2 regions of the Bacteroides sp. AF39-11AC genome follow, and region 2 is predicted to be linked to the other one. Evidence: riboswitches for the same ligand, from Rfam matches in the RefSeq annotation. Region 2 holds a riboswitch; the other holds the start of a gene.
What was found. Region 2 has a riboswitch for cobalamin ahead of DW036_RS06445 (GNAT family N-acetyltransferase). Riboswitches for the same ligand answer to the same signal wherever they lie in the genome.
Positions count from the first base shown of each region.

Region 1: it holds a riboswitch for cobalamin, as region 2 does, so the genes downstream of both, DW036_RS10545 (TonB-dependent siderophore receptor) here and DW036_RS06445 (GNAT family N-acetyltransferase) in region 2, are expected to answer to the same signal.

Region 1 is NZ_QROH01000004.1:536,086-544,239, reverse strand. Features, by position in the region: gene DW036_RS10555 (AAA family ATPase) at 1-285, shown strand, start outside; gene DW036_RS10550 (serpin family protein) at 453-1,694, opposite strand; cobalamin riboswitch at 1,796-1,999, shown strand; gene DW036_RS10545 (TonB-dependent siderophore receptor) at 2,049-4,076, shown strand; gene DW036_RS10540 (YncE family protein) at 4,103-5,200, shown strand; gene DW036_RS10535 (ABC transporter substrate-binding protein) at 5,200-6,336, shown strand; gene DW036_RS10530 (iron ABC transporter permease) at 6,342-7,382, shown strand; gene DW036_RS10525 (ABC transporter ATP-binding protein) at 7,382-8,154, shown strand, end outside.
Region 2 is NZ_QROH01000003.1:185,314-193,467, forward strand. Features, by position in the region: gene DW036_RS06425 (hypothetical protein) at 342-1,544, opposite strand; gene DW036_RS06435 (response regulator transcription factor) at 1,989-2,678, shown strand; gene DW036_RS06440 (cell wall metabolism sensor histidine kinase WalK) at 2,653-4,437, shown strand; cobalamin riboswitch at 4,471-4,675, shown strand; gene DW036_RS06445 (GNAT family N-acetyltransferase) at 4,904-5,206, shown strand; gene DW036_RS06450 ((4Fe-4S)-binding protein) at 5,216-5,446, shown strand; gene DW036_RS06455 (tryptophanase) at 5,516-6,889, opposite strand; gene DW036_RS06460 (M23 family metallopeptidase) at 7,011-7,904, opposite strand; gene DW036_RS06465 (4'-phosphopantetheinyl transferase superfamily protein) at 7,923-8,154, opposite strand, start outside.

The sequences.
Region 1 (8,154 bases), on a different contig from region 2:
CAAATAGTCCGCAAATGTTCAAAAGTCACTTTGACCACTCATAGTCCATATCTTTTATCAGCATTCAATAATCTGATAGAAGCCCACAATGCGTTAATTAGCAACCCGTCTAAAGCAGAAGAAATATATAAACTCGTACCGAAAGAATGTATCCTAAACTTTGAAAACGTAGGAGCATACAAAATAGAAAATGGCAAAGTGGTATCCATCTTAGATGAGGAATATCGTCTAATTATAGCTGACCAGATAGACTCTGTCGCCGACCTCATGCGATTGAACAATTAGAAGCAACTATTAAGCAATTGTCATCTTCTGCAAGTTTACAAAGGACAGCGATAATTGTTAGTAGCCGGCATCCAAGCAATGATACCTCTATACAGCGGGCAAAGGCATTGTTCAAGAAGAAATACAAGGTTGATCTGATTTCTAAGAATATAAGGTTGGAAATACAACTATAGTTTCGTAATCTTTCCCATAAATAAGATGGCTCCCGTACTCTTTTCCTTAATCATAAAAGCAAAAGGACGATTCACAAAGAAAGGAACAGGAGAAGACGGACCGGCAGAAGTTTCAAACATTCCTCCTATAGTAACCGCAGCCGCTTCGGTACCTTCCTCATCCACATTTATATAGGTGAATTGTTGTAAAAGACCGATATATAGCTCTGCACCGGACATATTGGCAAACTTTGCTTTACGAGCATCGAAAGCATCTTTCATCCCCATAGCTATCATGTCCTCTTCCAGCTTTTTGTCATATTCTACTTTAAAACGAGGAAGTTTAATTTGTAACTCTCTTCCTGTCATATTCTTACTCCACAGTTTCCAGTTTTCGTAATTCAGGCCGGATAAGCTTTCATCCAAGGTCTTATCTCCGGATGGCAACAGTATCACCATACTAAAAGCTTCATTGCCATAGGGTAATTCCGCAATAGAGAAATCATCAGTCTGGGTGTAATTGAACGTTGCGGTCTGGTTCATCATAGCTACTTCCTTCTGACTGCCGTCAGCATTGGTAAAGTTATCCTGTCCAGTAGCCGACTTATCAAACTGGCTTTTCCAGATACCTTTAAAATAGAGTGCATTAATCAGATACATACGAGCATCCGCAGGTATTTCCTGAATAACCTCCTTTATACAATTATTAGTCTTATTGGCGCACCATTGATTTATCACATCTTTGGCTGTCGGAGATGTGAAATCAAGTTCTTGCACCTGGGCATCGTACATTTTCTTATTCACATCAACAAAAGAGTCGTACACCTTAAAACCTTCCTTTATCCAGATAGAATTAGCTATTCCGAGTTGAGTCGTATTGTCCAGATTCAACAAAGCCGAAGTTAATTTTTGATTATAGTTGTTCAGATCATCAAGAGAGAAAGTAGTAGCAGGGAATCCTAATACATCCTGCATCTCAGCAAGCGTATTATCAGTAGCCCCATTCGTAATCATGGATAAGCAAAGTGATGCACTCAATGGAGACACAAAAACATTCGGTTTTTCTTTTTCGGTACTGCACACCTGATCGAAGAAACGGAAAGCAAAGTCTGTACCTTTGTCCATAAAATCTTGTTCCGCACGGGTAAGATTGATGTCTTGACGTGGTTTAGGTTCCAGTTGAGAAGGATTCTCATCATTCTGACAGGCTGCAAGGATACTGAGTAGGCTTAGTGCAGCAATAGTTTTCTTTAGCATAAGCATTATAATATTAGTTTTCCATTAAGTTACTCTGTTAGAATAAATGCATAAATTTATAAAATACTGCACTACATCACAAATAAAACATAAATCTTTCCTATCTTTGCTCCCGGTTTTGTTGGAGGATGCCTTTCGGTATACTCCATGAAAAGGGAATTGGGTGTGACTCCCAAACAGTCCCGCTGCTGTGAACTCATATTAAAGGATTTACCAATCACTTGTGCCACTGCCAATATTCGTATGGCGGGAAGGCGGCAAATCCGGAGTAAGTCAGAAGACCTGCAAAACCATCATTACTTATGCCTTCGAGGAAAGGGCATGAGGTGTATATAGTTTTATAGCATTCTACTTATGATAAGAGATAATCTATGCCGGTATATGTGGCTACGATTCTGTTTATGTTGTCTTATACCGTTGCTCTGCATTAATCTGCAAGCGCAACAGGTAGGAGATTCCATTACCGGAAAGGTGCATACCATTCCGGAAGTGGGAATAAAAGGTCGGCGTGTACCACAGCGCATATCTGTAGCGATGCCCATACAAGTACTTGAAAAGAACGAATTGGAAAACCTCGGACTTCAGAATATAGCTGATGCTGTTCGCCGTTTTGCCGGAGCCAATGTAAAAGATTACGGTGGCATAGGAGGATTAAAGACTGTTTCCGTCCGAAGCCTTGGTGCTACACACACAGCAGTAGCCTACGACGGAGTGGCTGTGAGCAATACCCAAGCGGGACAAATAGATATAGGACGTTTCGCATTGGATGATATAGACATGCTATCTCTGTCTGTTGGGCAAAACCATGATTTGCTGCAACCTGCACGGCTTTTCGCTTCAGCAGGAATACTGTCCATCTATAGCAAAAATCCTTTAGAAGGAACAGACAAAGCATACACTTTCAAAGGACAAATAAAAAGTGGATCCTTTGGCTTAGTAAATCCTTCTCTCACATGGGGGCAACGTATAGCACAACGAACCTGTTATACCTTTAATGGGAATTACCTACGAGCAGATGGTAATTATCCTTTTAAATTAATAAACGGCAAATATACTACGAATGAAAAAAGAAAAAATACTGATATAAAATCATGGCACACAGAAGCTAACCTGTTTCACACATTGAGAGATAGCAGCCAACTGAACATAAAAGCATATTATTTCGATTCGGAACGTGGATTGCCGGGTTCAGTAATTCTCTACAATGATCGAGCCAATGAACGTTTATGGGACAGAAATATCTTCATACAAGCCCGATACCTAAAAGAGATCACTTCGGAATGGACCTTGCAAGGTCAAGCTAAATATAACTATTCGTGGAATAAATATGAAGACACGGACGTGAAATATGAAGGAGGCAAACAAACAGACATTAACAAGCAGCAAGAATATTATCTATCAGCTACTATACAATGGCAGCCTTGCAGTACATTTTCTACTTCATGGGCAAATGACCTTGTACTTAATACACTGGATAATAATTTGCCCAACAATCCTAATCCCACACGATATACATGGCTATCTGCATTTAATTTACGCTATCAATGGAAAGGACTTACAGCCACAGGAACATTAGTACATACGCTGATTGCCGAGGATGTGAAATCAGGTAAACGTCCTGATAATCGTTCTCGTTTCAGTCCTGCCCTTTCATTTATATATCGCCCCTGGAAGAAGCACTCCCTATTTCTGCGATTAATGTACAAAGACACTTTCCGCGTACCAACTTTCAATGACCTTTATTATCAGCGTATGGGCAATACTGACCTACGCCCTGAAAAGGCACGCGAATACAATGTAGGTATTACTTGGAGCGGCACTCCATTCTCTTTCACTAATTACGTAATGCTGACCGTTGATGGATATTATAATGAAGTAAATGATAAAATTGTCGCCCTACCTACCACTTATGTCTGGAAGATGATGAATTTTGGGAAAGTACATATCACCGGGGCAGATATAACTTTACGTACCTCTATCCCTATTCACCGTAACATTGATTTATCAATAACAGGCAATTATACCTATCAGAAAGCTATTGACGTAACTTCATCAAGCAGTAAGAATTATAAAGACCAGATTCCTTATACCCCTCTACATAGTGGCAATGCTTCCATACTTGCAGAAACCTCCTGGATAAATATAGGTTATGCCTTAACTTGTGTGAGCGACCGATACAGCCTGCCACAGAACATACAGGAAAATCGCATTGATGGATATACGGAGCATACCCTGTCAGCATCCCGCGCATTCCAACTGAGAAAATGCAGACTTCGCCTCCAGGCCGAACTAATAAACCTGACAAATAAACAATATGATATTATCAAATATTACCCAATGCCGGGACGTTCATTTCGGATAACGGGTAGCATACTTTTTTAATTAATTACAATCTAAAAAAACAAAACATGAAAGTAAGAAGCTTATTATTCAGTACTCTTTGTATGCTCGCAATCTCTGTAACATTCACCTCTTGTAGCGATGATGACGATGACCCATGGAACGATGAAGGTACTAAAGTAGAATTACCACAACGACGAATGTTCATCCTGAATGAAGGAAAAGCTGATAACAACAATGCAGGCATTGCCTTTTATGCCCCTAATAAAGATGCTAATGACAGCAATAATAATTTTATTGCCAACATCTATTTTAAGCAAAATGAAAAACAGTTGGGAGACACTGGCCAGGATATATTAGAATATGAGGACAATATTTATGTCATTGTGTCCGGCTCAAGCCTATTGCTGAAACTGAACGCCGCAGCAGTGGAAGAAGCACGCCTTTCATTCAGTAGTTCTGATGGTCAACCACGATACATGGCAGCTAAAGACGGCAAAATCTACGTTACACTTTGGAGCGGAAAGGTTGCACGTATTGATTCTCGCACTATGAAAATAGAAGCTTATGTCGACGTCAATGCCAACCCGGAACAGATTGTTGAAAATGAAGGCAAACTATATGTAGCGAATTCCGGATATGGGGAAGGAACAGATGTTTCTGTAATCGACCTGAATACTTTCAAAAAAGAGAAAGATATACCCGTTGTAAAAAATCCCAATCGCATACTTGAATCAAATGATGAAGTCTACCTTTTATCATGGGGTATCTGGACCAATGTATTGGGTGAAGGCTACACTTTCCAGCGCATAAAATCAGATGATACTGTAGAATCAATAGCAGTAGCATCAGCTTTTGCAGAACATGATGATACGATTTATCTCATTTATTCTGACTGGAAAAGTGACGGATACGAACATAGTTTTTCCACTTACAATACAAAAGCACATAAACTTACTGAAGGAAATTTCTTAAAGAATGCCCCTCAGGAATTGTTATCATCAAGTATATATGGTTTTAATATCGACCCTGAAACGGGAGAATTCTATATCAGTACTTCTGACTATGTTTCCAATGGTGATATTTACCGTTTTAAGAAAGATGGAACTTTTGCTGAAAAGTTTGATTGTGGAGGTATCAACCCTAACAAAATGATTTTCTTATAATGAAACAAATTTCTTTCTTTATACTCCTTTGGGTGACAGTGTTACTTCTTTCCGCCTGCGGCGGAAAGAGCAGCACTACTTCCGGTTCTGCACAAGGAGACACCATCCCACTGCGCTATTCTTCGAATCTTTCTTTGGTAGATTACGAAGATTATACCGTTGCGCAGCTACGCAATCCCTGGGATACGGCAAAGATATTGCATACCTATATATTAGTAGACAAAAAACAGCCGTTACCCCAAGAACTGCCTCAAGGAACTCTTGTCCGCACTCCACTTAGTAAAGCAGTCATCTACTCATCCGTTCATTGCAGCTTGCTGAAGGACCTCGGTGCCTTAAATAGTATCGGTGGCGTATGCGACCTGAAGTACATCAAACTACCGGAAATCGAGGAAGGATGCCAAAACGGAACCATCACCGATGTAGGTGATGGAATGAACCCCAATATCGAAAGAATCATAGACCTGCACCCCGATGCCATCCTACTTTCTCCTTTTGAAAACAGCGGCGGATACGGGCGTGTGGAAAAGTTGAATGTACCCATCATTGAATGTGCCGATTATATGGAAACCTCTTCATTGGGACGTGCCGAATGGATGCGTTTCTACGGTCTGTTATTTGGTAAAAAAGCGGAAGCAGATGCTATGTTTGCTTCGGTAGAAAGAAGCTATAAGGATTTGCAGGAATTAGTAAAGTCCATCTCCTTTGCTCCCTCCGTGATGTGTGATTTGAAAACAAGCTCTACCTGGTACACTCCGGGTGGCAACAGCACCATTGCCAGGCTATACGCTGATGCAGGTGCCAACTATATTTTCAGAGAAGATACACATAGCGGCTCACTCCCCTATCCTTTCGAAGTTATCTTTGAGAAAGGTCAACAAACGGATTTCTGGCTGATACGCTATAACCAACCCATAGATAAAACATACAAGGAACTGGAAAAAGAGTTTGCCCCTTATGCAGGTTTCCGTGCTTTCAAGGAACGGAACATCTACGGATGTAATACCAACCGGGTTCCTTTTTACGAAGAAACGCCTTTCCATCCGGACTGGTTATTGAAAGATTTAATTAAAATATTTCATCCTTCACTGTTGGAAGGCTATGAGCTGAGGTATTACAAAAAACTATCAGAATAGAACTGATGATAAGAACGAAAGCAAAAGGATATATATATGGCATAGCACTGTCGGTCCTCATTCTCGTATTGATGGCTGCGAATCTCTGGTTCGGTTCAATCAATATCCCCGCCGGAGCTGTGTGGAATACTCTCATAGGGAATGAAGTAGAAAAAGCCAGCTGGGCTTTTATCATCTGGGAGTCCCGTCTGCCACAAGCCGTCACGGCATTACTATGTGGTGCCGCACTCGCAGCTTCGGGACTGATGCTACAAACGGCATTCAACAACCCACTGGCAGGTCCATCCATCCTGGGCATTAACTCAGGAGCAAGTCTTGGTGTCGCATTGGTGATGCTGGCCGGTGGAGGAAGCATTGCTACAGGGGTATTTACATTATCCGGTTTCTTCTCCGTGATACTCGGTGCCTTCATCGGGTCGATGGTGGTAATGGGACTTATCCTTTTCTTTTCGACACTGATAAAAAGCAATATCATGTTGCTGATTACGGGTATCATGATCGGTTATATCACTTCGTCCGCTATTTCATTACTCAATTTCTTTGCTACTGCCGAAGGAGTACATTCTTATATGATATGGGGCATGGGGAACTTCGGAGGTGTCTCATTGCAACAACTCCCCTATTTCTCCATTTTCTGTCTGGCAGGTTTGTTACTTTCCATCCTGCTTATCAAACCCTTGAATGCCTTGCTGCTGGGTACGCGCTATGCTGAAAACCTAGGAGTAAACATCCGTCGCACAAGAAATCTGTTACTGATTGCCACCGGACTACTGACAGCCGTCACTACCGCCTTCTGCGGACCTGTTGCTTTCATCGGTTTGGCCGTTCCACATATCTCCCGCCTGATGCTGGGCACGTCCAATCACAATTCACTGCTTCCCGTCACCTTGCTGACGGGTGGTGTGATTGCCTTGCTCTGCAATCTGATCTGCATCCTTCCAGGCGAAGCAGGTATTATTCCTCTCAATGCGGTAACCCCTGTGCTGGGGGCGCCTGTTATCATTTATGTCATTGTCAACCAACGTAAAATACAATACTTCAACTGATGGAGAAAGCTGTTATCACCGCAAACGATTTATGCATCGGCTACCGCCAGGGAAAGCAAGAGAAACGGATACATGAACATCTCTCCTTCCGGCTCTATCCCGGAGAACTGACCTGCCTGCTGGGAGCTAACGGAACCGGTAAATCAACTCTGCTCCGCACTTTGGCTGCTTCACAACCGACCTTGTCAGGAGAATTATTTGTACAGGAAAAGCCATTGTCTGCCTATTCCGAAAAAGAACGTTCACGTACCATCGGAGTAGTACTGACAGACAAGACACAAGCAGGCGGACTGACTGTATATGAGTTGGTAGCTCTGGGACGACAACCTCATACGGGGTTCTTCGGCAGGTTGAACAAAACGGATCACTCCATCATTGAAGAGGCTCTGGAAGCTGTAAGCATCAGCCATAAAGCCCACAGTTACACTGCAGAGCTATCAGATGGGGAACGACAGAAGGTCATGATTGCCAAAGCATTGGTACAGGAATGTCCGCTCATTCTGCTGGATGAACCGACAGCTTTCCTGGATGTAGTGAGTCGCATCGAAATTATGACTTTGCTTCATCGCCTGGCAGTGGAACAAAAGAAGGCGATCCTGCTTTCCACCCATGACATAGAGCAGGCATTGGTACTGGCAGATAAACTTTGGTTACTTTCAAAAGAAAACGGACTGCAATGTGGAGTAACGGAAGATATGATTCTAAGTCACCGGATGGACGGCTTGTTTTCCCGCAACGATATCCGGTTTGATTATGCGCACGGGGTATATTA
Region 2 (8,154 bases):
TCAATATATTATATATTGATACGATAATCTATAGTTTACTAAAGCATAAAAATAGATATTTTAATATTCACTTACATATTTTTAATACAACTCATTCGGTAAATATTAAATTTATTTATATATTTGCAAATAAATCCAAATTATAGAGCTTATGAAAAACAATTATTACTTATCATTAGTATTGCTTGCATTATTTGGGATATCTTCTCCATACTCAGCTAAAGCTTACAATGGAGGTTATGTGCCAAGTTCCCAAAGAACTTAACCTAATACTTTAAGAAACTCTTTGATGTATTTTTCGTCAACAGCTTTAAATTGCACATTCATTCAACAAGTTTTGCTTATTTTCCAATAGGCTGTATCTTCCTTCTCACATCCTTAGAAATCTCCAAAAACATGTAATTCAATTTCCCGGAATGTATTCCTTCTTCATTTTGCTTATACTTATTATTAGCGTATTGCTTAGACTTATCGAATGTTAGCCGTGACATTTGATTCTGTGATTTACCTACCATCGTTGAATCCAGCTTCTCATCCGGAAAGAAATCATCCAGATCCACATCTCCAATCATAGTAGTTTCAAGGAAGTTCATATTCTTGCGACCGGCATCCGTATAATACCCCACAAACATGTGTCCCGGAGTACGAACCAATATAGGTTCTATATTAATGGCACGAAGCAAGGAAGCAAACAGCACGCTACCATCCACACAGTTAATCTGCGAAGACTCCAGTGCATCATCGAACGTACGGACCCGCTGGGAAAAGACTACATTACTGGACAAACTGGTATTGGAAACGGAACTGTAACGGAAATTACGCTTTTGAAGCACATTCCATAAAGCATAGACTTGCTTGTCCACCACTTCAGCATTGCCACCCTGATAGCCCAAGAAACGATTGACAATGCGTGTATTCAGTGCTTCACGCAACAATTTGTCAATCATCGGATTCTCCTCATTAACGTATGCCGCAAAGAAAATTCCTGTATCATGAAACTTAGTCCCATTCGTAACATACCCCAACAAGCACTCATTAATGCTGCGGACAGAAAAAGTACGAACCCGCTGCCCCAAATCCTTATCATTCATTTCTACCTTTACAGCCACACTAACCGGTTCCGCCTGGTTATTATTCTTCAGCGCTTCGTAATTCCAGATAATATCGGGATAAATCGTATATTCCGTCCGTGGTTTAGCCAACACAAACTCTGATACGGAACGGGAAAAGAACGGAGTTTCAGAAACTTCAATACGTACCCTGCTATACGCCTTCCCCGAACGAATCCGGATAGAAATACAGGATTTAGAATTACCTACATATAAGGAATCAGCCGGAACTATGACTTGCGCATCCGTCGTCGCTACAGAAAGAATGCTGGAAGGAAAGATGTTGCCTCCCAACTCATCCGTTATCTCAAAACCGGAACGGAACGGAGCTGTATTCAGCCAAAAGGAACCTGCCACAACAATCACCAACAGACCCGTCAAGATAGAAATACGCCATTTATGACGCTGAAAATCAATACTTGCCAATTCCTTCATATTATTATATGTTTATCTTAAATACAAATTTACTGAAAAATCCTCGGATTTCTCACACTTCATGCCAGATTTAAAAGTCCGCTCCACATTTTGCTCCACATTTTTTTCTTGAGAGTCATTTTTAAGAATATTCTCCCCTCATTTCCTCTTCGCTGTATAATTGGTTCTTTCTCATAGCAAATTCGGTTTATTATCGTAAAATATATATTTCAACCGAATTTACCATATCTTCATTCCCTGCTATACAACTATCATTTTTTTGTTTCTTTGCATTGGATTGAATTTCTATTTTCATCCTGTAAAAGCAAAAATGTAACCAAATTGTAACACGTGTTTCACTTTCCCGTAACAAAAACACCGCACCTTTGTCGCTGAAAAGAAATAAAGTATAACTTTGTGGTAGGAGAATTTGTTTTGAATACCTCATATTAATTAGAAAAAGCAATGAACGATTATCGTATTTTAGTTGTAGACGATGAAGAGGACCTTTGCGAGATCCTGAAATTCAACCTTGAAAATGAAGGGTATGAAGTGGATATGGCCAACTCTGCCGAAGAGGCGTTGAAAATGGATATCGGTAGCTACAACCTGTTGCTGCTGGACGTGATGATGGGAGAAATATCCGGTTTCAAAATGGCCAGCTTACTGAAGAAAGATAAGCAGACCGCTCAGGTACCTATTATATTCATCACCGCCAAGGACACGGAAAATGATACGGTAACCGGTTTCAATCTGGGGGCCGATGACTACATCTCCAAACCTTTCTCGCTGCGTGAAGTCATTGCACGCGTCAAAGCTGTATTGCGCCGCACCCAACAAGGAGAACCCGAACGGGCACCTGAACAAATCAGCTACAAAACGTTAGTCATTGATATTGTGAAAAAGAAAGTAAGTATCGACGGGGAAGAAGCCCCTCTCACCAAAAAGGAATTTGAGATATTACTTTTACTCCTCCAGAGCAAAGGACGCGTATTCTCCCGCGAAGATATACTGGCACGGATATGGAGCGACGAGGTCTATGTACTGGACCGCACCATTGATGTGAATATCACCCGTTTGCGTAAGAAAATAGGTATTTATGGTAAATGCATCGTAACTCGCTTAGGATATGGATACTGCTTCGAAGCTGAATAATACCACACATTTCCTGTCGTTCAGCCGGAAGTTGTTTCTTTCGGTCATTTCACTGTTTCTGGTATTTGCCGGATGCTTCCTGGCATATCAATACCAGCGTGAAAAAGAATATAAGATAGATCTGCTGGATATACAGCTACAGGACTATAATGAACGGTTGCACCAGGAGCTTGCCCACATCCCGGACAGCTTATGGGATAGAACCTTGGAACAGTACCTGCAAAAGTACATCAAACAGGATCTACGTATTACGGTAGTTGATGTACAGGGTGACGTATTATATGACAGCTACGAAAATCAGAAGTTGGGCAATCATATCAATCGCCCGGAAGTGCAAAAGGCGCTGGCAGAAGGAAAAGGATATGACGTACGTCGTACTTCCGAAACAACGGGAGTGCCCTATTTCTATTCTGCCACACTCTATGAGGGCTACATCATACGTTCCGCCCTCCCCTATGACCTGAACCTTATACGACACCTTGCAGCAGACCAGCACTACATTTGGTTTACCGTCATCGTATCATTGCTATTAATATTCATCTTCTACAAATTCACCTCTAAACTGGGGACAGCCATCAATCAGCTACGTGAGTTTGCCAAACGTGCCGATAAGAATGAACCTGTGGAAACAGATATGCAATCCGCCTTTCCGCACAACGAACTGGGAGAGATTTCGCAACATATCATCCAGATATACAAGCGATTGCGAGAAACAAAAGAGGCGCTATACATTGAACGGGAGAAACTGATCACCCACTTACAAACCTCGCATGAAGGATTGGGCGTATTCAATAAAGACAAGAAAGAAATCCTGGTCAACAACCTGTTCACACAGTACAGCAACCTGATTTCGGACTCCAACCTGCAAACAACGGAGGAAATATTCTCCATCAATGAGTTCCAGAAAATCACGGATTTCATCAACAAGACTCCCAAGCGTCCGGGAAAGGAAGAAAAGCGTATGTCTATCAACATCAATAAGAATGGACGTATGTTTATTGTGGAATGCATCATATTCCAGGACTTAAGCTTCGAGATATCCATCAACGACGTCACCCAGGAAGAAGAGCAGATCCGCCTGAAACGCCAGCTGACGCAGAACATCGCACATGAACTGAAGACCCCGGTCAGCAGCATACAGGGATATCTGGAAACCATCGTCAACAATGAAAACATTTCCCGGGAGAAGATGCAGACATTCCTGGAGCGATGCTACGCCCAAAGCAACCGGTTGAGCCGACTGCTACGCGACATCTCCGTATTAACGCGTATGGACGAAGCCGCCAACATGATCGACATGGAGAAAGTAGACATCAGTCTGCTGGTAGGCAATATTATAAACGAGGTAGCCCTGGAACTGGAAGAAAAGCATATCACCGTAGTCAACTCCCTAAAGCCGAAGATACAACTACGGGGAAACTACTCCCTGCTATACTCCATTTTCCGCAACCTGATGGACAATGCCATTGCCTATGCAGGCACGGATATATGTATCAACATCAGCTGTTTCCGCGAGGACGAGAATTTCTACTATTTCAGTTTTGCCGATACCGGCGTAGGTGTCTCTCCCGAACATCTGAACCGCTTATTCGAACGCTTCTACCGGGTAGATAAAGGACGTTCACGCAAACTGGGTGGCACAGGATTGGGATTGGCTATCGTAAAGAACTCGGTAATCATCCATGGAGGTACCATTTCGGCCAAGAACAACCAGGGTGGCGGATTGGAATTCGTATTCACACTGGCAAAGGAAAAATAATCACTTATCACTAACCACTAATCACTTTTTTCCTTATCTTTGCAATGCATTGGTTTACTGTCTTTGTTCGGAGACGGTAATTAAAAGGGAATCAGGTGCAAATCCTGAACAGTCCCGCTGCTGTAAGTTTCATGATAGGTTGCAGGCAAACTACCAATAGCCACTGGAAGTCCGCTTCCGGGAAGGCGCCTGGCAACAGAAACAAGTCAGAAGACCTGCCATGCACTGTTTTTATCACTGCTTTCGAGGAAAAAGCGTTGAGTCTAATGAAACGGGCAAATCGTCCCATCATTTCATTCATCCACTCTGCTTCAAAGAAAGTAAGGAACAATAAACTCTGCCAAGTTTATTTGAATGGTGTCCGGTCGAAGGGATTTCGCCCGGACATTTTATTCTGTAGCTTTCCCAAAACAAATTTTATTATCCGTATGTTATAACATACAGTAAACGATTAATACGAAGAGTTATGGAAGCAGATTATGAACTGATCGACAATGAAGAACGTCACCAATATGAGTTCCATGTCGAGAAATATACTCCAAAGATTGAGTACATGAAATCAACGAATGGAGAGATTTACCTGACACACACCGAAGTGCCCACTCAACTGGGTGGTAAAGGCATCGGCAGCCAGTTAGTAGAAAAAACATTAAAAGATATAGAAAAACAAGGACTTAGATTAGTACCTCTCTGCCCGTTTGTAGCGGGATACATTCACAAACATCCTGAATGGAAAAGAATTGTAATGAAAGGTATTCACATTCAATAATAAACAGTTATGAATATAAAGAAAGAATATACGAACGGGGAAGTGACCATTATCTGGCAACCCGGACTGTGCCAACATGCAGGCATTTGTACCAAGACCCTTCCGAATGTGTATCATCCGAAAGAAAAACCGTGGATAACGGCTGAAAACGCAACGACGGAAGAATTGATTGCTCAAATCAAGAAATGCCCGTCGGGAGCATTAAGTTACAGAATGAATAACGAGAAAGAAGATAAATAAAAGAAATGAGGTTACCCCTTCAACCTATGAACCCGGGCAACCTCATTGATATTATGAAAAAGAAAGTGATTATGTACGTTCCAATTGAACAGTGAAATGACGCATCAGGGGAGCCTCCCAAGCAATGCGGACTCCATTTGTAATGCTTTCACGACGGTCAAAAACATTTTTCAGCGCCACCGCTATCACATTCATGTGATTATCCGTATAGACGCGGCGGGGAATAGCCAGGCGCAATAAATCCAATCCGGTAAAACGGTTCTCACGGGTAACCGGATCACGGTCCGCCAGGATATAGCCGATTTCACATCCTCTGATACCAGCTTCAAGATATAGCTCAACCGTTAGAGTCTGTGCCGGAAATTCATTCTTCGGTACATGCGTCAGCACCTTCGTTGCATCCACAAAAATGGCATGTCCGCCTGCAGGACGCTGATAAGGAATACCATATTCATCCAACTTCTTTGCCAGATATTCCACCTGCCGGATGCGGGTTTCCAGATTATCAAATTCCGTATTCTCATCCAGCCCTGTGGCAAGTGCATTCATGTCACGACCATTCATACCACCGTAAGTAAGATACCCTTCATATTGCACGCAAAAGCCTTTGGCACCTTCGTACCAATCTTTTTTTCGTGTAGCAATAAAGCCTCCCATATTGACGATACCGTCTTTCTTGGCGCTCATAGTCATACCGTCAGCCAGATCAAACATTTCTTTAGTAATTTCCTTTATCGTTTTACCACTGTAGCCCTCTTCACGCATTTTGATGAAGTAAGCGTTTTCTGCGAAACGCGCGGAGTCAAACAATACAGGTTTATTATACTTATCCGCAAGAGCACGGACTTCACGAAGGTTCTGCATGGATACGGGCTGTCCGCCGGCCGTGTTGTTCGTAATGGTAACGATGATAAACGGTATACGGTCACCATGCTCCTGCAACGCTTTTTCCAGTTTCACTGGATCTACATTGCCTTTAAAAGGTATTTCCAACTGGGTATTTTTCGCTTCATCAATAGTACAATCCAAAGCAATGGCCTTCCGGCCCTCAATATGCCCCTTTGTGGTATCAAAGTGAGAGTTGCCCGGAACGATATCCCCCTCGTGCACCAGATAGGAGAAAAGGACATTCTCGGCAGCACGCCCCTGGTGGGTGGGAATGACATATTCAAAACCAGTCAGACGAGTGATTACTTCTTTCAAGTTGAAGAAAGAGGAGGCACCCGCATAACTTTCGTCGCCCAGCATCATCGCCGCCCATTGGCGATCGCTCATTGCTCCCGTACCGGAGTCGGTAATCAAATCGATATATACTTGTTCGGATTTCAGCTGGAACACATTGTAATGGGCTTCTTTCAGCCATTGTTCACGTTCCCGGCGGGTACTCTTCCGAATGGGCTCCACCATTTTAATTTTCCAAGACTCTGCAAAAGGTAATTCCATAGTGCTTGCTTATTATTTTGACATTTAGTTAACAAAAAGACCCATATAAATTATTCAACGGGTCGAATATAAGCATTTAAATAGAAACAAACAAGCATTTTACTATCTTTTTGTCAACGATTCATTCCTTTGACAGAAATTTCTTCTTCTCTTTTTTATTCATCTCCTGTATGACAATTGCGGTAGGATGCCAAGACTTATACATCACCCGCTCTTCAGGTTTGCCTGTTTCCTCGGGAGAAAGACAAAAATCAGGTACATACGAGTAATCCGGCTGATCGGGACAATAAATACTAAAACGTAAGTGGGAACCCTGCTTGTAGTTTTCCCCGCCAATGATGCCAAGCGGCTGTCCCGGAATCACCTTTTCACCCGGAGAGACAAAGATCCCTCCATTCTGAAATAATTTGTAACGGGCAAAAGTCCCGTCCTTATGGAAAACCTCCAGATAATTTTCCGTCGAATGAAACGATGTATTTTCGGAAGTGGAAGCGGAGTTATCAACAACTTCCGTCACGAGTCCGCCACGGGCAGCAAAAATTGTATCTCCGACAGTCGTGGAAAAGCCGAGACCTGTAACACGTTTCTCCCCTTCCTTCCCAAGGAATTTCTCTAAAGACACCATCTTATTCACACGGACTACCTTCCCTTGTGCCAGAGGGAAGAGATACACAAAACTGGTATCCGTCTTCAAGCGGTTATTTCCCTTTTTATAGGTATAACGATATGAGAATCCAATCGAAACATTTTCCGTAGTCGGACGCAAAGTCAGCAGACGTGTTTTGCCATAATGGATAACGGCATCATAAATCTCTCCTTCAGAAGAGGTAGTATTACTCAACCGGGAAAAAGTCATAGATACCGTATAAGGCGTGTGCGACTGAGTTTCGGCATAGAAAGTCACTTCCTCCTTGGCAGACCGTTCATAGCTGACCGTAACAGTTTTATCCGACTGTGCATAAACCAGCACAGGCAAGCAGAGAAGAAGAATACAGAAATAGCGTTGTAGTTTCATAGTATCATGTTTTTAAAATTAATCGACTTGCCAGGTCAGCACAAAGTCCGGATGCAACATATAGCGAATTTCAAATTTACGCTGTTCCGGCGTTCTGTACTCTTCAGCTGAGAAGGCTCCTTTTTCAGTAACCGTAAAAGGAAAAATACGCAGATGCTCCCGGAAATCAACCTCCGGTGTATTCATACATTTAAACATCACTTCTTTGGCCGACCAATGAAGCAACAAAGCCCAGGTATCGGTCCCCTGA